One region of the Chitinophaga sp. HK235 genome, then DNA from elsewhere that is predicted to be linked to it. Evidence: riboswitches for the same ligand, from Rfam matches in the RefSeq annotation. Region 1 holds a riboswitch; the other holds the start of a gene.
What was found. Region 1 has a riboswitch for S-adenosylmethionine ahead of KD145_RS26075 (PLP-dependent aspartate aminotransferase family protein). Riboswitches for the same ligand answer to the same signal wherever they lie in the genome.

Region 1 (11,464 bases):
GGTAACTTAACGCGCAGCCAGTCGGGCTTTTTCACTCTTGTGGTGGCCGGTTCGGCAGCTATAACGGGTAGTTCTTGCATCGCTGATTCCTTTCTTTAAAAAAACAAAGTTAATACTTATCTCCTATTCCAGCGCTTACCAAACTGCAAGCTTACATATGCATTAAAAAAAAACTGTTTATCATCCTGATTTGCCATGATCTGTATCTTTTTAGTATACATCTCGGCATTTACACCGATCTCCAGGGCGCTTACGACTTCATTAAAGTGGGCCCAGTCGAAGCGGAGGCCTGCGCGGGCATGTAATCCGGGCACTACGCTCAGGTCGCTCCAGCCCTTTCCAAAGCCGGCAGCACCGATGATTTTACCATCGTTGAGGAAGTTATTGTTTGGATTGCTGGGATCGTATTTCACTTCCTGTTCAGGGCCGTCCTGGCTCTTAACATTCAGATAGTAAGGTTTCAGGAGCCCTACAGACAGGCCTCCATAGTAGATGGCATCTACCTCCACTCCGTTTTTATTGGCTTTGCCGCCGATCAGATATCGTTGTCCGATGCCCAGCTTAGCCTGGTAGAAGTTGTTGACCTTTCCATAGATAAACGGCCTTTCCGTAAAGGAGAAGCCACTGCCACCGGAGCCCTGGCGTTTGGTTTCCTTGGGATTTTTCTTCTCTGCAAATTCAAACTGAAAATAATTCACCACTTTGCGGCTCTTACGATAGCCCATCTCCACAAAGCCTGACCAGCCATCCGTATTCAAACGGGCGCCCACGGAAAAATCACGCTGAAACACGTTCTCTCCTTCCTCCTGCTCCCGGAATATGGCAATCTTCTTCAGTTTGCGTTCTTCTTTCTCAGTTCTTTTGGAAGATGTAGAAGGCCGGTTTGTTGTCTGTGCATACAAACCTCCGGAGATCGTTGCTAAAAATAGGATGATGTATAATTTTTTCACAGTGATGGGCTATTATGTAATAAATAAACGCTTGAACAAAGGTATTGTTATATTAATATTACAAACGTACCTAATTTTTTCCGAGTTTGCCAGTGCATCTTTCCGGCTTTCTCATCTACTAAAAATACATTTATTTTACAGTTGATATCAAACAGATTTTAACTGTCTTTATAAAACAAAAATATGGCAACAGCTGAAATAATCTATACCGGCGAGCTCAGAACAACAGCCACACACCTGAAGTCAGGCACTGTTATCGAAACAGACGCCCCGGTAGATAATAATGGTAAAGGCGAACGTTTCTCTCCCACTGATCTGGTAGCAGCAGCACTCGGTTCCTGTATGCTCACCATCATGGGCATCAAAGCCAGAGACAACAACTGGCCTATCGATGGCACAAAAATCAGTGTGACCAAGATCATGGGCACAGAACCCCGTCGTATCACCGGTATCAACGTAATATTCGATATGCCGGCTGGTCATGGCCTCGGTGACAAGGAAAAGACCATCCTCGAAAGAGCCGCCCATACCTGCCCCGTAGCACAAAGCATCCATCCTGACATTAAACAGGATATTACCTTCAACTGGTAATTTTCGCGGAAACGCAAAGCTACAAAGGCGCAAAGGAGTTTGACAACCGTCTTCCTCTGCGCCTTTGTTTTTACCTACCCGCCCAGAATCCGCGTCCCTACTGCACATTCCAGACATCTCTTCTGTTCGCAATAATACTGCTTCAACTCCAGGAGCCCTTGTGATGCCAATGCATTTTCCTGTACGACACCCAGCTTTTTCCAGGCCCGCGTAATATGGTTATTTTCTGCCGGCAGCTGCTGCAGCAGCGATAGTGCCAGCTCCTGGAAATAAGCCGATTGACGCTGCTGACCATACAGGTGGAGCAGCGGCAATACGCTGTTGATCAATACCGTATGCAGTGCCTGCCGCCCGGGCTGGCGGGTGTGGCGTACACTGCGTCCGAAGCGATAATGCGTGCGCCAATACGGGGAAGGGGGAACGAAAAAAAGCTGTTCCAGTTCCCGGATATTACGCACTTCCAGGATACGGCTAAAAAGCTGCCGTCGTTGTTGTATCAGCGCCGCGAAGCTGGCGATACGCATGGCAGGGAAGGCTGAAGGCCGCATCCTGAGCCAGTTCCACTGATGGGCCATCATAGGTTCCAGCTGGTGGCGCTGACGGAGCTGTCCGTATTCCTGTTGTAACTGTAAAGGATATACGTCGGCAAAGGGTCCTTCCAGCATGCCAGCCTGGCCAAACAGCAGAGCTTCCGCCGCCAGCGGCCGATCGTAATGCCATTGCAGCACGGTATAGGGCAACGACTGCGCCAGTTGCAGAAAAGGCCGGGCATTCACCGGGGCTCCGTAACTGCGGGCCAGTGACCAGTAACAGGTCTCTTCCCAGTTGAAGCCATTGATACCCAGCCAGTGCAGCAGCTCTTGCCAGCGCCGTTCCCAGCGTCCGGCCAGCAGGCGCTCCTGCCAGCCAGTCCAGATCAACCGGGAAACCCTGCCGGCATGCGCACTACAGGGCACAAAGGCTGCTGTACGCCTCAGCTCCTCATACCGCTCCAGCAACAGATTGGAGATATACGGCTGTAGTTCCAGACAACGAATGTGTCCGCCAATACCTTCCGGCAGATCGTGTACATACACCACATGCAGGATGATATGCCGGTACTGCTCATTGCCGGCATGCCCATGCCGGTACCAGTCAGACGAGCGCAGATGCAGCTCTACCGGGCCGGCCCATAAAATGCCGTCAATCCGGATACGGGCCGCCGTAAAATCAGGACCGCTATGATGATTTTGTATACCAGGGCTGATGATCTGGACAGCTTCTCCGGTGATGGCCACCAGGCTGTCCTGCCTGAACAGACGGCACTTCCAGATATGCTGGAACAGCGCCTCTGAGAGCGGGGGGTTAACACTCATAAAGATATGGTTGGTCAATAAAACAATGTTCCTAAAGATAACAATTCACCCGCTGCCGGAAAATAAATTCTGCTCCCAAATTTGGAAAATTGATAAAACTGCCATTACCTTTGCACCCAGTTCTTATACATCACTTATCCAGAAAGGCGGAGGGACTTGGCCCTGCGATGCCTTAGCAACCTTTCCTGATTCAACAGATCAGGAAAAAGGTGCTAATTCCTGCCCCGGTAATACCGGGGAAAGATAAGTTGGCAGAGATAATTCTTCACCAGATATATTATTTGATTAATAGCTCTTCCAACACCCGGAAGAGCTATTTTTTTGCCCTCTCCCGTCACTTCCTGGAAATAAGGTTGTTTAAGTAGATTTTTAATGATAAAGTTGCACGTAATAGCATGACTATTTGTGACTTCATTAAAATTTTATTAACATGAAAACAGCTACACAACTGATTCATAGCATTCCGGTAGATGAACTGACAGGTGCGATTTCCGTACCTATCTATCAGACATCCACCTTTGTGCAGGAATCACCGGGCATCAATAAAGGTTTTGAATTTTCGCGGGCCAACAATCCCACGCGTAAAGTACTGGAAGAGCTCATCTGTAGCCTGGAAGAAGGTTATGCCGGCTTCGCCTTTGCCAGCGGCATGTCTGCCATCGACGCGGTACTCAAACTGCTGAAATCCGGCGACGAAATCATGGCCGTGGAAGATACCTATGGTGGCATCTTCCAGATCTTCAACCACATGTTCGAACGTTTTGGCATCAAAGTAAATTTTGTAGACACCAGCAACCTCGACAAAGTATTGGCCGCCATCACACCCAATACCCGCATCATCTGGCTGGAATCTCCTACCAATCCTACTTTGCGCGTCTCTGATATCAAATCTATCAGCAAAATTGCCAAACAACATAATATACTGCTGGCGGTAGACAATACCTTCAGCACCCCGCTGCTGCAGCAACCGCTCACACTGGGCGCCGATATCGTGATCCACAGCGCCTCCAAATACCTGGCCGGCCACTGTGATGTGATCGCCGGACTAGTGGTGGTCAATTCCAAAGCCCTGGCAGACCAGATCCGGTACAATCAGAACATCTCCGGCAGTATCCTGAGTCCGTTTGAAGCCTGGCTGACCATCCGCGGGATAGAAACACTCTACCTCCGGTTCGAAAAACAATGCAGCAATGCCAGCACCATCGCTAACTGGCTGGCCGCGCATCCGGCAGTAGACAAAGTATATTATCCGGGACTCGCCTCCCATAAAAACCATCATATCGCCCGCAAACAGCAGAAAAACTACGGTGCACTCGTCAGTTTCTCGCTCAAAAGCGACAATATCAAAAACGCGATCCGCATCGTCAACGCTACCAAGCTGTTTAAACTCGCGGAAAGCTTCGGCGGCGTGAAAAGTATGCTGGCCCACCCGGCCACTATGACACATCGCAACATACCGGAAGAATTCCGGAAAAAAACAGGACTGCAGGACTCCTGCATCCGGTTATCAGTAGGGATCGAAGATGCGGAAGACCTCATCAACGACCTCAAACAGGCACTGGATAAACTAAACCATCCAGCCGGCAAACAAATCACTGTTTTACAATAGCTGTCAGCTCACAGCTATAGGCCGCCACAGGCCGCTTCAACACTGAACGCTGACAGCACCAACCAATTATGTACTAAAGTATGGAAAACAAGATCATCAATCTGGGTATTTTCGGCTTCGGCGTCGTAGGACAAGGTCTGTACGAGGTTTTGAACAGGACCAAAGGTATTAATGCACGCATCAAAAAGATCTGCATTAAAGACCCTAACAAATCAAGACCTATCGACAACAGCTATTTTACGACCGATAAAAATGAAATCCTCGAAGATCCTACTATTGACGTAGTGGTAGAGCTGATCAACGACACAGAAGCGGCCTTCGACATCGTAAGCACCGCGCTCCGCAACGGTAAAGCCGTAGTAAGCGCCAGCAAACGTATGATCGCTGAAAACCTGCCTGCCCTGTACGAACTCCAGTCAGCTCATAGAGTGCCTTTCCTGTATGAAGCGTCCAGCTGCGCCAGTATTCCCATCATCCGCAACCTGGAAGAATATTACGATAACGACCTCCTCAACGCGGTGGAAGGTATCTGTAACGGCTCTACGAATTATATCCTCACCAAAATATTCGAAGAAAACCTCAGCTTTGATACCGCCCTCAAACAGGCGCAGGATCTGGGCTTCGCCGAAACAGACCCCAGCCTCGATATCGAAGGATACGATCCCAAATTTAAAATCGTTATCCTCCTCCTCCACGCCTTCGGTACTTTCGTAAAACCCGAAGAAGTGTTCAACTTCGGTATCCATCATCTCAATGACTTCGATATACAGTTCGCCAAACAACGTAACTGTACCATCAAACTGATCGCACAATGCCGCCGCCAGAACGGAAGCGTGTACTCCTATGTATTACCACACCTGGTAAAGGAACACAACCTGCTCTTCGACGTGTACAACGAATACAACGGCATCCTCCTGGAAAGTGCCTTCACCGACAAACAGTTCTTCGTAGGTAAAGGTGCCGGCGGTACCGCCACCGGCAGCGCCGTTCTCTCCGACATCTCTGCCCTGCTGTACAACTACCGCTACGAATACAAAAAAATCAAACAAAACAACCAGCCCAACTTCTCCAACGACGTGAAGCTGAAAGTATACCTGCGCTATAAAACACCTGACCAGGTAGACCTGACAGAATTTTTCAATATCTCTGAAAAGTATGAATCGCCTGAATGGAGATATGTGGTGGGAACCATCAACCTGCAAAAACTGAAAGAAGGCGGATGGCTGAAAAAGAAAGATGTAAACCTGTTAGTTCTCGAGTAAGATATTGGTGCCTACCGGCACGAACCAACCATTATAATTATATATGAGGCTGTCTCCATTACGGGACAGCCTCTCTGATTTTTAATACTTGCTGAGTTCTTCCACGACCCTGCTCACCGGCAGTCCCATTACATTGTAAAAACAGCCATGGATGCTGTCGATGCCCACCGCGCCGATCCATTCCTGGATCGCATAAGCACCGGCCTTATCGTAGGGTTTGAAATTATCTACATAATAACTCACCTGATCAGGGGTGAGAGGCTTAAAATGTACGGTAGTTGTTTGGGAGAAAGCTGTCTCCACTCCATTGCGGCGGATCACCACTCCGGTGATCACCCGATGTTCCCGGCCGCTCAGCGCAGTCAGGATACGGATAGCGTCTTCCCGGTCTTTGGGTTTGCCGATGATGGTATCATCCAGCACCACCACCGTATCAGCCGCAATCACAATGTCCTGCGGCGTACATAGCGCCATCACGGCTTCCGCCTTCTGCTCTGCAATATGAATGGGAATCTGCTCTATAGCCAGCCCGGGAGGATAAGTTTCTGCTGTTTCCACCACCTTCACTTCGAAAGGGATGCCAGCCTGCTCCAGCAGCTGTTTTCTGCGGGGCGACTGGGAAGCCAGCACAACAGGTGCGCCTTTATACATCTATAACAAAAGTTTAAAAAATATCATGGATAAAATACCCGTCAGCATCACCAGCTTTACAATGGAACTCACCTTGTGGTAATGTGCCGCCAGGTGTGCCTTCTTCAACAGCCAGTAAACGTAAATGCAGGGCAACTGCACAAACAGCAACAGGTAAATAATGGCACCATACCAACCCAATATCCATACCCTTACTTCCACCGCGACAATGGTTATCTGCAGCAGCAACAGCAGGATGTTGCACAGGCGTTTGGCCGGCAGCACGCCCCAGATGATGGGGATTGTACGGCAACCGTCTTTACTGTCACCGATCATATCTTCCAGGTCTTTCACAATTTCCCTTATCATGGAAATGATAAAGGCAAACAACGCATACACACCAATGATCTGTATCAGTTTCCTTCCGGAAGGAGACATGATGGCCTCAAAGCTTTCGTAGATCTGTTTCTCGTAAAAGCCCACTACTACCACCGATAAGGCGGTCAGCAGGGAGATCACCACGTTGCCGATCAGTACCTGCCTTTTAAAGGAAGTGGAGTAAAACCACAACAGCAGGGAGCAGATCACCTGGGTAAAGCCCAGATAGATCTGGCCTGTTTTCCAGGCTACGATAAAACCCAGTGACACACCGGCCATATTAAATATGGTATGCCAGGCCATTGCCCAGCGGCGGCTGATGATTTTATCCAGCACCATTTTATCGGGCTTGTTGACAATATCAATGTTGATATCAAAATAATCATTGATAATATAGCCCGCGGCAGCAATCAGCACGGTAGAAAGGCTCAACAGAATGAACTGCGGCACAGAAAGTGACGGTTCTTCACCGGTGCTGTGCAATACAGGTGCTACCACGCAATATTGCAGCAAAAACTGGGTTAGGGCAATATATATGAGATTGGGATATCTCACCAGTTTAAAAAATGCAGCCCAGAGTTTCATAGTGTAGTGTTTTATTTCGATGCTATGCCTTCGTCCATCAGCCAGTGGTTATTCAGCTTCAGTACTTTTTCGATCACTTCCCGTACGCAGCCATGGCCACCCGGTACCGGTGATACATATCTGGAGATGCTTTTTATTTCCGGTACCGCATCTGCCGGACAAACCGGCAGCGCCACCAGCTGCATCACCTGGTAATCCGGTATATCATCTCCCATATACAGGATCTCGTTCCAGGCAAGATCATGCTCAAATACATAATCCTGCAGTTTTTCCTTTTTATCGTGAATACCGGTATAGATATCTTTGATGCCCAGTCCCTGCAGGCGACTTACCACGCTCTCCGATTTTCCACCGGAGATGATCACCACACGGTAACCCTTTTTGACCGCCAGCTGTAAGGCATAGCCGTCTTTGATATTCATTTTGCGCGACATTTCCCCGCCGGGCAGCAGCTGCAACGTTCCATCCGTCAAAACACCATCCACATCCAGGACAAAAGTGGTAATAGGTTTAAATAAAGCTAATATATTCATGTAGAATTTTTCTGTAACGGCCCCAAAAATAGCAATTACAGATAACAAATTGAATTGTGCGGGGATGTTACACTACTTATGATTAATGATGCAGCCGGTAGATGGCTTCACTCAGCACTTCGTATACCCGTAAGAGATGTTCATTATCAGCCAGGAGGGAACGGTGCAAGTCCATGGTAGCGTTGTCCTTACGGAGGGCCGGACCGGTCTGTACCGTTTCCGGAGCATACTTCTCCAGCCGGTCGAAAGTCTCCTTAATAATAGGTTGCAACAGGGTGAAGTCCAGCTGCTCCTTCTCACAATAAGCTTTGGCTTCGGCAAAAAGATGGTTGGTGAAGTTGTTGCACAACACTGCGGTGAGATGGTATTTCAGTCGCTGGGTTGAGTCTGCTATGGCAATACGGGAGGCAATACTGCCAGCCAGCGCCTGCAAACGCCTGAGTACGTCATCATTGCCTGCTTCCAGCATAACCGGGATAGGCGGGTAGGTTTTGAGTTCCTTACGGATGGATTGTAAAGGGTATAATACGCCGGTATTGACAGATATGCGGGAGATGGCGCTGAGTGGTACGGCCCCTGCCGTATGGGCTACGATCCGTTTGCCCAGGCGGAGCTGATCATTCAGTTCCGGGATGGCGGCATCGCTGACGGCCAGGAGATAAACATCCGCATTCATATTTATATCCGTTAAATCATCGGTGTAGGGGGCATTGAGCATTTCCCCCAGGTCCCGGGCATGGTCTATATGGCGGCTCAGCACCTGTATCACCTGGTGCCCATTCAGTTTCAGCAGCTGGCCAAAACAATGGGCCACATTCCCGGTTCCAATTATTACAATGTCCATAAGTAAATTTATGATTAATTGCGGATTACAAATTACAATTTGTAAATAATGAATAATTAATAATGGATGATCATTTGCCTGCGCTTGCATTCAGCATGCTTATTTCAACATTCATTATTCGTAACTTTATGGTTTAAAGGGGCCTTATTTTTTATTTTGAAGGTACTTTTATATAATTGCAAAATCCTATTAGTATTTATTTTACGTTTTTTTACGTATTTAGCAGCACATTAAAGAAGCTTACATGGCAAAAAATTTAGTTATAGTTGAGTCCCCGGCAAAGGCCAAGACCATTGAAAAAATTCTGGGCAAGGACTTTGAAGTCAAATCCTGCTTCGGCCACATCCGTGACCTGGAGAAGGACGACATGGGGATAGACATTGAAAATAACTTCAAGCCTAAATATGTAATACCGGAAGATAAAGAAAAGGTCGTAAAAGACCTGAAGAAGCTGGCTAAGGAAACCGATGAGGTTTGGCTGGCAACGGATGAGGACCGTGAAGGGGAAGCCATTTCATGGCATTTGTGCGAGGTGCTGGGGCTCGATCCGGGTGAAACCAAACGTATTGTATTCCATGAAATTACCAAACCGGCCATCGAAAATGCGGTACAGCATCCGCGCCGGGTGGATATGGACCGCGTAAACGCCCAACAGGCACGCCGTATACTAGACAGGATTGTGGGTTTTGAATTATCCCCGGTGTTATGGCGGAAAATGAGCATGCGTAACTCGCTCTCTGCCGGCCGCGTACAATCTGTAGCCGTACGACTGATCGTTGAAAGGGAAAGGGAAATCAACGGCTTTACCGCTGTCAGCACCTTTAAGGTAGAAGCCTGGTTCACCGGAAAAGATATCAATGGCAAGAACATATCCTTCAAAGCAGAAGGACCTAATAAGTTCAAAACGGCGGAAGATGCCAACAAATTCCTCCAGGAATGTGTAAAAGCAGCCTATACCGTTAAAGACATACAGGTAAAACCCGGCAAAAAATCACCTGCCGCCCCTTTTACCACTTCTACCCTGCAACAGGAAGCCAGCCGCAAACTGGGATATAGCGTATCTAAAACCATGCTGCTGGCCCAGAAACTGTATGAAAGCGGTTTTATCACCTACATGCGTACTGACTCCGTCAACCTGTCGGACACAGCTGTGGCGGAAATAGAAAAAGCTATCAAAACCAGCTTTGGCGACCGCTACCATCAGTATCGCAAATTCAAAAATAAAAACGAGTCTGCCCAGGAAGCGCACGAAGCGATCCGCCCTACCTACATGGAAAACACCACTGTAGATGACAGCGATACCCGCAAACTGTATGAACTGATCTGGAAACGTACCATCGCCAGCCAGATGGCAGACGCTGAACTGGAAAAAACCATCGCTAAAATCAGTATCTCCACCAACAACGAAGAGCTGACTGCCAGCGGTGAAGTATTGAAATTTGACGGCTTCCTGAAAGTATACATGGAAAGCCACGATGATGAAGATATCAACGAAGAAGATGCTCAGGAAGGATCACTGCCGCCGCTGGCCGTGAAACAGGCCCTGGACCTCAGGGAGATGAAAGCCACCGAAAGATTCTCCCGTCCTGCCCCCCGCTATACAGAAGCCAGCCTCGTTAAAAAGCTGGAAGAACTGGGTATCGGCCGTCCTTCTACCTACGCCCCTACCATCACCACCATCCAGAAACGTGGTTATGTGGAAAAAAGGGACAAAGAAGGCGTAAAAAGGGAATTCCGTATCCTCATTCTGAAAGAAGATAAAATCACTCACCAGACCGATGCCGAAAATACCGGTGCGGAAAAATCCAAACTTTTCCCCACTGATCTGGGCATGATCGTAACCGATTTCCTCAACCAATACTTCAATTCCGTGATGGACTACGGTTTTACCGCCAAAATTGAAGAGGAGTTCGATGAAATCGCCAACGGCAAGAAGGTGTGGAACAAAATGCTGGGAGAGTTCTATACGCCTTTCCATAAGGATGTAGAAAACACCCTGGAGCACGCAGAACGCGTAAAAGGGGAACGTCAGCTGGGTGTAGAAGAGTCTACCGGCAAACCGATTGTGGCCCGTATGGGACGCTACGGCCCCATGATTCAGATCGGCAAGGTAGAAGATGAGGAAAAACCCCGCTTCGCCAAACTGAAAGCTACCCAGAGCATTGAAACCATCTCCCTGGAAGAGGCCATGGAGCTGTTCAGACTGCCCCGTACCCTCGGACAGTTTGAAGATTCGGATGTAGTGATCAATATCGGCCGCTTTGGTCCTTACGCCCAGCACGATAAAAAGTTCTATTCCCTGAAAAAGGAAATGGACCCCTACACGGTGGAGCTGGACGAAATCGCGCCGCTGATCGTTGAGAAAAGGACAGCCAAAGACGAACGTACCATCAAGATATTTGAGAAAGAGAAGATTCAGATACTGAAAGGACCTTATGGCCCCTACATCAAACAGGGACTTAAAAACTATAAGATTCCGAAGGAAAAAATTGATAATGCCGCTGACCTGACTGTGGAAGAAGCCAAAGCCATCATTGAAGAAGCTAAGGCCAATCCTCCCAAGAAAAAGGCTCCGCCCAGGAAGAAAAAAGCGGAATAACCCGGACGGACCCGTATATCACTATGCATGAAAACAAGGAAATAAATGCTTTGTTCCACCTGTTGGATGACCCCGATCAGGAAGTATTCGATACTGTCGCCAATAAAATATTATTGTACGGTAAGGAT
Region 2 (11,464 bases), 1.3 Mb from region 1:
CCGGATTCCGGGAAATGGATGGAAAGCTCCGCTTTGTGGATCTGCACTTTGAAGCTGTAGACCGTATCCTGCTAAGATCCCAGAACGACATCGGTAGAATTGCGGAATGGGTACCTTTCCGTACACATTCAGTACAGCCGCTAAGTCGTGATTAACAAAATCGTAGCTTGACTCAATCTTCATATGGCGTTCAACAGAGCTCTGACCGTTCCTCGGCCGGGGCTTTTTTATTTTTTACCATAGCTCCTTTTTTAACAAATTTTTGTCGTGTGAAAATGTTATATTGTATAGCTGTTTGAATGCCAACGACAGCAATTCTATTGATTACCAAAAACATCTAAACCTAACGTAGCTGTGAACCTGCTATTCATAGGCGTTATCGCCTTATCCCTATGGTTGGTGTACCTTCAGTACAAGAGTTACACCCGTAAAAGAAGCCGTATGCTGATGCCGGTACGGCCTGCCAATATCCTGAAAATCAACAGTTATACCTCATTCGGTATTATGGCCACCATCAAGTTCAAAGATGAGGCTTCCCCTCAACTGGGAGAGCGTATTCAGAAAGAAGGTGACCTGTACAAGATCACCGGTGTAATTCCAGATGCTGCCAGCGAACGGGATGGCATATGGGATTGCCGCCTCGAAAAAATATAACTGTGATGGACACTGATACTGTTGATTTTCCTGATGAGCGAAGATCAATGTGACTTGTTATGTTAACTATATTTTTCCTAAAATTATCAGGAGCATCAGTCACACATACTAATCACCGTTTAGGGAGCTAAGGTATTTGTCAATATACAAATCCTTTGTTTTGGCCTTGTATTGCATCACAAACCTGGGATGTTCCAGTGGGATGATCTTTTTGAAGAACTGTTCTTTTTTGTTCAGGGCTTCAAAGAAGGCCGCATTTTTGCCGGTGCCCATCACATAACAAATATCCTTGTCTAAATTCCAGGCAAGCTGTGTGCGGATACTCTCTACGATAAAGGAGTATACGGCTTTGGTAAGGGCGGTACTGTCGTAGTAATTGTAATTGATTTCCTTACCGCCAGGTTGCTCCATGGTAAAGCCAAGGGGGCATACAGAGGTGAAGTAGAATTTTTTGTAGAATTTTTTTACGCCACCATAGGCATCAATCACATCATAGATGAACACGGAGGAGGGTTCATGGGTTTTAAACCCTTTGATGGTGATGCCACATTGGTCGTACATGCGTTTGGTATCGGTGAAGGGTACACCGGTACTACCGGAGCCCAGGCGGCCGGGATTGATACCAAAAATGGCTCTGCGCAGTGCCTTGTCATCATAGAACTTTTTATAAAACTGTTCCATTACGCCGATAATTTCCGGGTTATCCTGGAAAGGGTTCATTATCCGAATCCCTTTAGGCAGATGGCCTTTAAATACAATATTCTTATTGAATTCGATGATATGGTCTGCAAAAGTCATCTTCCAAGATACAGAATCCCTCAAAACTCCTCAAACAAAAAACAAAAATCAAAAGGCGCATCAGCACCATCATCTATATCACAGTTAAGCCGTGGGCACTGATCTTTTCAAGAATATCTTCTTCTCTGTAAGGTTTCATGATATAATCATTCAGTCCGCAGTTCATATAGAGGGATATATCTTCATCCATAACGTTACCGGTAATGGCGATGATCGTAATGGTGGCTTTTTTCTTGTCGGGGAGTTGCCGGATCTGCTGGGTAAAGGCGATGCCATCCATACCGGGCAGATCGATGTCAGTGAGGATCATGTCGAAAGATTCGCGGGCGTATATCTCCAGCGCTTCTTCTGCGGTGCCGGTGATGGAGTAGGATACCTGAAGCCTGTCCAGCAGCAATGCCAGCAGCTTTTGGTTCAGCACACTGTCTTCTACTACCAGTAGCCTGACATTGGCCTGGGATGCTGTGGTTTTGGGAGGAGTATTCACGGGCATGGTAATTTTAACGGTACCGGGTGTCTGAACAACGGCGGGGTACCTGATTTCGAAATAGAAGGTAGAACCTTTTCCGGGCGTGCTTTTTACATCTATTTTCCCATCATGAAGGTCAATGATTTTTTTTGCGATATGCAGTCCCAGTCCGCTGCCTTTGGAAATACCGTTGCGGCCCTGGGTAAAGGCATCGAATATTTTGGGCAGTTCATTCGGCGGAATACCGGTGCCGGTATCTTTTACCGATACCTGCAACAGCTCTCCGTCGCGCAGGTGGGCGGTGACTGTTACCTCGCCTTTGCTGGTATATTTGATGGCATTGGCGATAAGGTTCATCAGTACCTGTTTAAGCCGGAAAACGTCGCCATATACCTGTTGGGAAGTAGGGAAGAAGATATTGGACTGCAGCTGCAGTGACTTTATGCCGGCTTGTACCTGCAGACTGGTACAAATCTCTTCTATGGCTGTCCGCGGAGAGAATTTCTCCTGTTTTAATAAAGGTCTGCCACCTTCCATCTGCGTGTAGTCGAGGACGTTGTTAACGACAGACAGCAGCATTTCGGCGGAGTTACGGATGGCGGAAGCGGTTTCTCCGGGTTGTTCCCTTTCCAGCTGGCTGGTGTATCCCAGCACGGAGTGGATAGGGGTGCGGATTTCATGGCTCATGGTGGTCACGAACTCGCTTTTCTGCCGGGCATATTTCTCAGCTTGTTGTTTGGAGCGGAGCAGGTCCAGATCGTATTTATACAGGCGGATGATGCCATATATGATGATCGCGGAGAGCAGCAGCAACAGTGGCACTTCCCAGTAGGTATGTTTATCTATACTGTACAGAGAGTGACCGATATCCTGACTCAGCAGCCAGCGTTTTTTATCGGTTTCCGCCACCATGTTCTGCCGGAGGTTGGTCAGTACCTGCTGCAGGGCGTTAAAGAGGCGCTGATTGGCCATCACCAGTGCGTACTCCTTACGGTTCAAATTGGCATGGCTCTGGGCCGCGTCCCGCATAAACTGCTGATAGGTGCGTTGCAGTTTTTTCAGTGCTTCATCATTTAATACGCTGACTTGTTCACGGCTGCTATCATCGGCCCGTTTGATCACCTTTACCTCCTGGTTGTTTTCCCGAACGCGCGATTTGTTGGAGATGGCATCCTTTATCCTTCCGAAAAGTTTTTTCTTCGGTTGGGCGGTAGAGGTGGAGCTGATGATGGTATCTATCTGTTCACGCCGGGGCAGTTTAATTTTTTTGAGCTCCTGTATCACCGGGGGGGCGGCTGTAGTATCCCATTGCTGGGAGAGCTGCAGCAGGGAGTCTACATACAGGCGGGTATGAAGAAACAGCTGGGTTTTCTCTTCCTTGTCACTCAACAGACGATGTACCTGCTGCTGTTTGCTAACGGTGCCGATAGCAGTGTCGATATGGGCGCTGACAGCCTCCAGGGAAGCTACGTAGGAATGCAGGAATGCCGGATCGTAAGTGAGTGTGTAAAAACGGAAATCATTGTCTGCTGAATACAATAACTGTACAGCCTTGTCTATATGGCCAGCATCGGTTTTGGTGGCCACCAGGTCCCTTACACCTGCACTTAACTGATCAGCTGCTCGTTTCCGCAAAAAAATGATCATAAAGAAGGTAACCAGAATGATCACCATCAGAATGACTACCGCAAACCGGAAAAAACTTTTTCTTTCGTGGGCGTTATACATTATAGCATCGATTGGAAGTTGGCACAAAAGAGTCAATGTCACTCTTCGGCGCCGTGAAATTAAAGCATTTTCTGTATTGCAGCTAAAAGGGACTTATGATGAATATGCTTATAGATATGTGATTTTAAATAATGGATATATGTATACTAATTATATTAGTATTATTGTTTTTTTAAATTCTATTTAGATCTAAATGTAATTTAAAGGTAATTTGTACTTTGTTCCCTGATTCCAAAGAAACAACGTATTATGAAGAAACATTTGTGGGTGTGGCTTTTTATATGCTTAGGTATACAAACCACCACAGCCCAGGACCCCGGCTATCGTCTGCTAAACGAAAAAAATGTAATACAGAACAGGAACTTCTACCTGTTTACACTACTGGAACAACTCCCGGCTGTAAACAGGCTGTTGCAGCAGGATACTGCCATGCAGCGCATCAACATCATTTTCCAGCAGCGCCTGCAGTCCGCCACTGCCTTGCAGGGCCTGTTGCTCGACAAGCCCACCATAGCCCGTTTGGCAGCCTACTGGCCGCAGCTGTTGCAACAGCATCCCGCGGTAATGGAAGAGCTGTTGAAACATATGCGCGCCTCCGGTTTCTTCCAGTTGTACGCAGCTGAACCGGATACAGCCATCCTGGCCCGTGCCTGGAAAGATGCCGCCAGCGGAGTGAACTATATCATCAACGCCTATACGACCAATAAAGGATTCCGTTATCCAAAAATAGATTCAGCTGCTTTTTATGTTTCCGGTCCCGCCTATCAGCAGGCAATGGGCCAACTGCTGAAAAGCACCAGGCACAAAGACCGCCACAGCACTTTTTTCTTCCAGCCTGCATTACATGCGGCCATCGGACTGCTCCTGCTCAATAAACACGATGAATGTGCCCGTTATGAGCCATTGGAGAAAGATAACAGAGAAGCATATACGAAAGCTAAAACAACAGACTGGAACAAATATACCTACACAGCGCTGCTCATCCCAGGTGCCGGCCCCGGTAATAACGATCCTATCAGTGATGCCGGCAAAAGCCGTTGCCGCATTGGTGCCGAATTATACCGTAAGGGCAGTGCACCCTTTATTATCGTATCCGGCGGACACGTGCATCCCTATGGTACTCCATACGCCGAAGCGGTGGAAATGAAAAAATATATGGTCAATGAACTCAAAATACCGGCTGATGTTATAATGATAGATCCTTACGCCAGACATACTACTACCAACGTCCGCAATGCCGTGCGCATAGCCTGGAAGAGCGGAATGCCCCTGCAGAAAAGAATGCTTTGCGTATCGGATGCCCTCCAGACCTATTATGTGGCCAGCAGCACCTTTACCAAACGCTGTCAGGATGAACTGGGATATATGCCTGCCGCTGATCTTCAACAGGCAGATCTGTACTACCTGTCTTTCCTGCCAGACATCAAATCCCTGCAGGCAAATGCTATGGACCCTTTGGACCCGTGAAAAAGTTTTGTTATCTTAAAATATAATCAGCACCTTCTTCGTCTTTCAAACAAATCACACATAAAACAATTAACAAAATGTATACTATCCTTGGTGCCGGTGGCGTAATTGCAAACGAGCTGGCCAAAGAACTGGTTGCAAACGGGAAAAAAGTCCGCCTGGTGAGCCGCTCCCCCAAATCTACCGCCGGTATTACTGACCTGGTCTCTGCAAATATCACAGATGCAGAACAAACCCGTAAAGCCGTAGCCGGTTCTGCAGTGGTATTCCTGACTGCGGGTCTCAAATATGACCATAAACTCTGGGCCGCTACCTGGCCCGTTATCATGACCAACGTGATCAATGCCTGTAAAGCCACAGGCGCCAAACTGATCTTTTTCGACAACGTATATTCCTACGGGTTAGTCAACGGCCCCATGAAGGAAGATACCCCCTACAATCCCTCCAGCAAAAAGGGCAAGATCCGTGCTGCCATTGCCACCCAGCTGATGAACGAAGTAAAGGCCGGTAATATCACAGCCACTATCGCCAGAGCAGCCGACTTCTATGGTCCCGGTGCCGACAAAACAGGCTTCCTCAACCTGCTCATCATCGACAAGTTCAGGAAGAAAAACACCGCAATGTGGTTGGGAAAAGACGATGTCACTCACAGCTACACCTTCACACCGGACGCCGGCAAAGGCCTTTACCTGCTCTCTCAGGATGATTCCTCCTGGAACCAGGTTTGGCACCTGCCTACTACCAACCCGGCCCCCGACGGAAAAGGTTATATGCGGATGATCGCACAACAGATGGGCGTAAAACCAAAGTACCTGAAACTGGGCGGCTTCCTTATCCGTCTCTCCGGCCTCTTCGACAGCACCATCAAGGAACTGGGAGAGATGCTGTATCAAAATAATTATCCCTACATCTTTGATTCTTCCAAATTCGAAAAACACTTTAACATGAAACCTACTTCCTATGAAGAAGGAATCAAACAGACCATTCAATTTGAATAGTCTACTAAAATTGTAGGAAATAAATTTGGTGGTTTGGATTTCTGTCCTATCTTTGCACCAGTTCTTTTAATTGCTTATCAAGAAAGGAGGAGGGAAATGGCCCGATGATACCTTAGCAACCTTCATTACCACCATAATGAAAGGTGCTGCATCCATCCCGGTGACACACCAGGAAAGATAAGTCTCTTCGATTTTGAGATTTTTTTATTTAAATATTTTAATATTTAAAATGCAGCGGAGATTACCATAGATCTTCACTGCATTTTTTTTTGTTGAAATGACTAAATAACTAAATTCCCAAATGACTAAATCTTGATAGGCTCTTCTTCAGAACTTGTTTTTCATTATTTCATCAAACTAAAAAACAAACAAAGATGAGTACTATCACTGAACTGATCCATTCTATTCCCGTAGACCCGCAAACCGGCGCCATTGCTGTGCCTATCTACCAAACCTCTACCTTCGTGCAGGATGCACCAGGTGTCAATAAAGGTTATGATTACGCACGCACCAATAACCCTACCCGGGAAACAGCAGAAAAAATTATTGCAGGCCTGGAAGGGGGAGCAGCCGCCTCGGCTTTCTCCAGCGGCCTCGCCGCCATCGATGCAGTGATCAAACTATTGAAAGCCGGCGATGAAATTGTAGCCGTAGATGATATCTATGGTGGCGCTTTCCGGCTGTTTAATAAAGTATATGAGAAATTCGGTATCCGTGTAAAATATGTAGATACAGCGGATACGCAGGCGGTCTTTAACGCCATCACGCCGGCCACCCGCCTGATATGGCTGGAAACACCCACGAATCCTACGCTGAAGATCTCCGACATCGCGGCTATCGGCCGCATCGCTAAAACGCACAACTGCCTTTTCTGTGTAGACAATACCTTCGCTTCACCGGTATTGCAACAACCATTACAGCTGGGTGCCGATCTGGTGATACACAGCGCTACCAAATACCTGGGCGGCCATAGTGACCTGATTGCAGGAGTGGTGGTGTCTAAAACGCCACAGCTGGGAGAGGAGATCAAATTTTATCAAAATGCCTGTGGCGCTATCCTGTCGCCCTTCGACAGCTTTCTGCTGATACGTGGCATCGAAACACTGCACCTGCGCGTCAAACAACATTGTAGCAACGCACAGGCCATTGCGGAATACCTGGAGCAACATCCGGCGGTAGACAAAGTATTTTATCCCGGTCTGCCTTCTCATCCGGGACATGCGCTCGCAAAGCAACAGAGCAAAGGCTTTGGAGGAATCATCTCCTTTACTTTAAAAGATGATCGCGCTGCTGCTGCCACTGCTTTTGTGACTGCTACCCATTATTTTAAACTGGCAGAAAGCCTGGGTGGGATCAAAAGCCTACTTTGTCATCCTGCTGAAATGACACATAAATCCATCCCCGCAGAAAAAAGAAGGGCTGCCGGGGTAAGCGACAGCCTGATACGTTTATCTGTTGGATTGGAAGAAGCAACCGACCTGCTGGCCGACCTTGAACAGGCCTTTAAGAAGTTGCCGCAGCCCGCTTTGGAAGAAAACGCGTTACCAGCATAGCGGCCACATTGTCTCCCGTCGCATTGAGGATGGTAGCCAGCGGATCTACCAGGGTACCAATCACCATCAGCGGCGGGAGCGCCTCCGGTGGAAACTTATACACAGACATTACCAGCAGCTCTCCGATATAACCACCATTGGGGATGCCGCCTTCCACAATACTCACAATCACCGTGATGCCCAGCGCCATTACAATGGTTTCAACATTATCGAACCCTTTGCCGAACATGGAGAATACCACGGCCATCTTGATGATGGAGCTGATGCTGGAACCGTCTTTATGTAAGGTGGCACCCAGCGGTACAACTACATTACCAATAGACGGAGGTACGCCCATACGGTGCACCGCTTCCAGATTGGCCGGAATAGTAGCGATGCTGCTACCTGTGCCGACAGCCGTCAGGGTAGGGATGATATTGTTTTTCCAGAAAGTCTGAATGCCTCTGAAACCACCGGCCACAAAGGCATAGAAGCTAAAGCCCACAATAAAATAAACAGTACCGAAACCATAGTAGATGCCTAAAGAATGCGCATAGGTGCCAAAAAGCTCCGGCCCTACAGTACCCACCTGGTAAGCGAAATACGCGCCCAGGCCCACAGGAGCTACTTTCATCAGCAGTCCCAGGATGTCTTTCATGACCTCATTGCCCGAATGCAGGAAACGCCGGAAAGAGGCGCCCCTTTCTCCTGCCCGCATAGCGGCCATACCTGTCAGTACTGAAAAAATGATGAAAGGCAGCATGTTCCTCCGTGACAGCAGCTCATAAAATTCACTGACCGTCAGCAGCCTTGTCAGCTGGTCACCGAAAGTGCCGGTATTGGCAAGTTCCTCCATATGCACCAGCGTCACCTGCTGATGGATCGGAAATATCCACACGGCCACAATCGTGAAAAATGCCGCTATCAACAGCGTACTCAGAAATACCAGCGACATGACTCCCAGCACTTTGCCCAGCCGGTGCGATGCATCGATATGTGCGATCGCTGATGCGATGGCAAAAAATACCAATGGTATCACAGTCGTAAACAACAGATTCAGAAAAATATCACCTATCGGTTTGATGATCGCCACTTGTTTGCCCAGTACCAACCCTGCGATAGTACCCGCTATAATACCGCCTAACAGCCATAAAATGCCACGGTAATTTTTGATGAATTCCATAGAAGGAAATTTATTCTTCCGGAAAACTAGTATTTTTAGCTCACTTATTTTTAAATGTGAACAATGAACAGGATTTCGCTGAAACTAATGGCGATAGGGTGCCTGCTGGTAGCCCTTTTCGCCGCTTCCTCCTTTAATGCCTCCGCTCAATACCGGCTCCGGTTTAACGGTGCCAGCAATTTTGTGGAGCTCAACGGGAAAGATCTCCCACCGCCTTACACCGTGGAATGCCTGGTAAGTCGAAATAAAGTCACTACCTATTCCACACTGCTGACAGCCGGTGACTACGAGAGCGGTATCCGCCTCGAACAATATAACAATACCAACAAAATAGGACTGACCCAAAAAGGGAAGTTCGATGTGCTGTTTGATTACGAGCTGCCGGTAGGTAAACTAACGCATCTGGCGCTGGTAGCAGATAGCACAGGTACCTCCCTCTATATCGACGGGAAATTTATACAACGGATAGATAAGAGCATTCCTTTGCCCCGCAACCAGATAGGGCTGGATGCAGACGGTTTTGGTACGCTCAACGCCACGGTAGACGAGCTGCGCATGTGGGATACCACCCTCGCCCCGCAAGCCATTGCCCGCCTGGCTTTTAAAGCGGTAACAGACAAAGATCCTGCTTATAACCACCTGCTGCATTACTACACCTTCGATGAAGGCAGTGGCAACGTGGTAAAAGACCATAAGGGCACCCTCAACGGAAAAATATTTCTGGCCACCTACGAAAAAGTCTATCCGCTGGACATCGCCATCACCAATATAGTGGCGCCGCTCAACGGAAAAGACCACTTCTCTTCCAAAGAGCCGGTCATCATCCGTGTAACCAACCTCGGTACCCGGCCGGTAGCCTCACCAGTGAAAATACAGTACACGCTGGGCTACGGCAGCCCGGTTAAAACAGTGACCGTTCCTTTTAATACACAGCCACTGCCACCTTATGCCATCCGGGATATACAGCTCGAAACAGCCGACTTGTCTGCCAAAGGCATCTGGCCCCTGGAAGTGAAAGCGATACTGCCCGGCGATGAAAATACCGGCAACAATACACTGTCCACTCACCTGTTACTGAAAAAAGTGCCGCTCACCGACATCAAAAAAGTTGCGCAAAAGCCCGGTATCATTGACTTTACACTGGGTAATGCTTTTGTGCAGCTACAATGGGTGGCAGATGATATATACAGGCTGCAGGTCAACTCCAACGGGAAGTTTGAAGCCGCCACACGAAACGGTATTGTGGTATGGAACGGTGATAAACCGGTATCCTATACCTTGAAAGACCGGAAAACATTTTATGAGATCAGCACAGCCCGGGTAACGCTGCATGTCTATAAAGCACCTTTTCGTATAGCCATGTACGATAAAGCAGGCCAGTTGGTGATGGAAGAAACAGCACCGCTGAGTATGGGAGAATATGCTACGCAGACCCTGCGTCGCGGCCCGCAGGACTACTTTTACGGTGGCGGTATGCAGAACGGCAATTTCTCTCACCGCGACAGCATCGTTAATATCCGCAACAACTTCGGCAACTGGGGAGCGAACACTACCTCCAATCCGGCACCGTTTTTTGTCAGCACTGCCGGTTATGGCATCTTCAGAAATACGTTTAATAAAGGTACTTACGACTTCCGGGATACGGTTGTACTGCAGCATGAAGGCTATTCCCTGGATGCCTGGTATTTTTACGGGCCTTCGCTGAAGACAGTGCTGGAGCAGTATACACATGTTACCGGCCGTCCTTTTATGGTGCCGCGCTGGGGGCTTGAGTTTGGTGATGCAGACTGTTACAATAAAAAAGGTGTTACTGGTGATGTAATCAAAAAAGTAGCGGAAAAATACCGCGAACAAAACATACCTGGTGGCTGGATACTACCCAACGATGGTTATGGATGTGGCTACCAGGGCCTCGATACCGTGGTGCAGCGTTTGCATCAGCTGGGCTTCTATACCGGCCTGTGGACAGAAAACGGAGTAGAAAAAATCAAAGACGAAGTAGGTCGGCTGGGTACCCGTTGCATGAAGCTGGACGTGGCCTGGGTAGGTCCGGGTTATAAATGGGGCCTCGATGGCTGCCGCTCTGCATTCAATGGTATCGAGCAAAATGCGGATGCCCGTGGTTTTGTATGGTGTGTGGCCGGCTGGGCTGGTACGCAGCGTTATGCTACTGTCTGGAGTGGTGATCAGAGCGGCAACTGGGAATACATCCGTTTTCACATCCCTACTGTGATTGGTAGCGGTTTGTCGGGCTTTAACTACGCCACCGGCGATGTGGACGGTATTTTTAAAGGCAGCGCTAAAACGTATGTGCGCGATATGCAATGGAAATGTTTCACGCCGGTATATATGGCTATCAGTGGTTGGGCTAAAGCCAACAAACAACCCTGGGCTTACGGTGAACCCTATACGGCCATCAATCGCAAGTATATGCAGCTGAAGATGCGGCTGACCCCTTATATGTATTCTTACTGCAGAGAAGCCTATGAAACGGGTACGCCCGTATGCCGGGCCATGGTACTGGAGTATCCGCAGGACCCCGTTACCTGGGGCCGCGAAACCCAATACCAGTTTATGAGCGGACAATACCTGCTGGTAGCACCTGTTTACAAAGACGAAGAAAAACGCGACAGTA

Region 2: linked by a shared signal. The riboswitch ahead of KD145_RS31250 (PLP-dependent aspartate aminotransferase family protein) and the one ahead of KD145_RS26075 (PLP-dependent aspartate aminotransferase family protein) in region 1 are both predicted to bind S-adenosylmethionine.

Annotation. Positions count from the first base shown of each region.
Region 1 is NZ_CP073766.1:6,812,174-6,823,637, reverse strand. Features, by position in the region: gene lipA (lipoyl synthase) at 1-80, opposite strand, end outside; gene KD145_RS26090 (hypothetical protein) at 117-950, opposite strand; gene KD145_RS26085 (OsmC family protein) at 1,134-1,541, shown strand; gene KD145_RS26080 (DUF2851 family protein) at 1,616-2,896, opposite strand; SAM riboswitch class I at 3,028-3,146, shown strand; gene KD145_RS26075 (PLP-dependent aspartate aminotransferase family protein) at 3,327-4,505, shown strand; gene KD145_RS26070 (homoserine dehydrogenase) at 4,586-5,767, shown strand; gene KD145_RS26065 (nucleoside triphosphate pyrophosphatase) at 5,849-6,418, opposite strand; gene KD145_RS26060 (geranylgeranylglycerol-phosphate geranylgeranyltransferase) at 6,419-7,360, opposite strand; gene KD145_RS26055 (HAD family hydrolase) at 7,372-7,893, opposite strand; gene KD145_RS26050 (Rossmann-like and DUF2520 domain-containing protein) at 7,976-8,737, opposite strand; gene topA (type I DNA topoisomerase) at 8,982-11,336, shown strand; gene KD145_RS26040 (transglutaminase-like domain-containing protein) at 11,360-11,464, shown strand, end outside.
Region 2 is NZ_CP073766.1:8,080,599-8,092,062, forward strand. Features, by position in the region: gene KD145_RS31220 (hypothetical protein) at 1-155, shown strand, start outside; gene KD145_RS31225 (hypothetical protein) at 355-654, shown strand; gene KD145_RS31230 (uracil-DNA glycosylase family protein) at 763-1,452, opposite strand; gene KD145_RS31235 (ATP-binding protein) at 1,526-3,649, opposite strand; gene KD145_RS31240 (YdcF family protein) at 3,899-5,116, shown strand; gene KD145_RS31245 (NAD-dependent epimerase/dehydratase family protein) at 5,194-6,114, shown strand; SAM riboswitch class I at 6,186-6,298, shown strand; gene KD145_RS31250 (PLP-dependent aspartate aminotransferase family protein) at 6,489-7,667, shown strand; gene KD145_RS31255 (dicarboxylate/amino acid:cation symporter) at 7,618-8,829, opposite strand; gene KD145_RS31260 (TIM-barrel domain-containing protein) at 8,893-11,464, shown strand, end outside.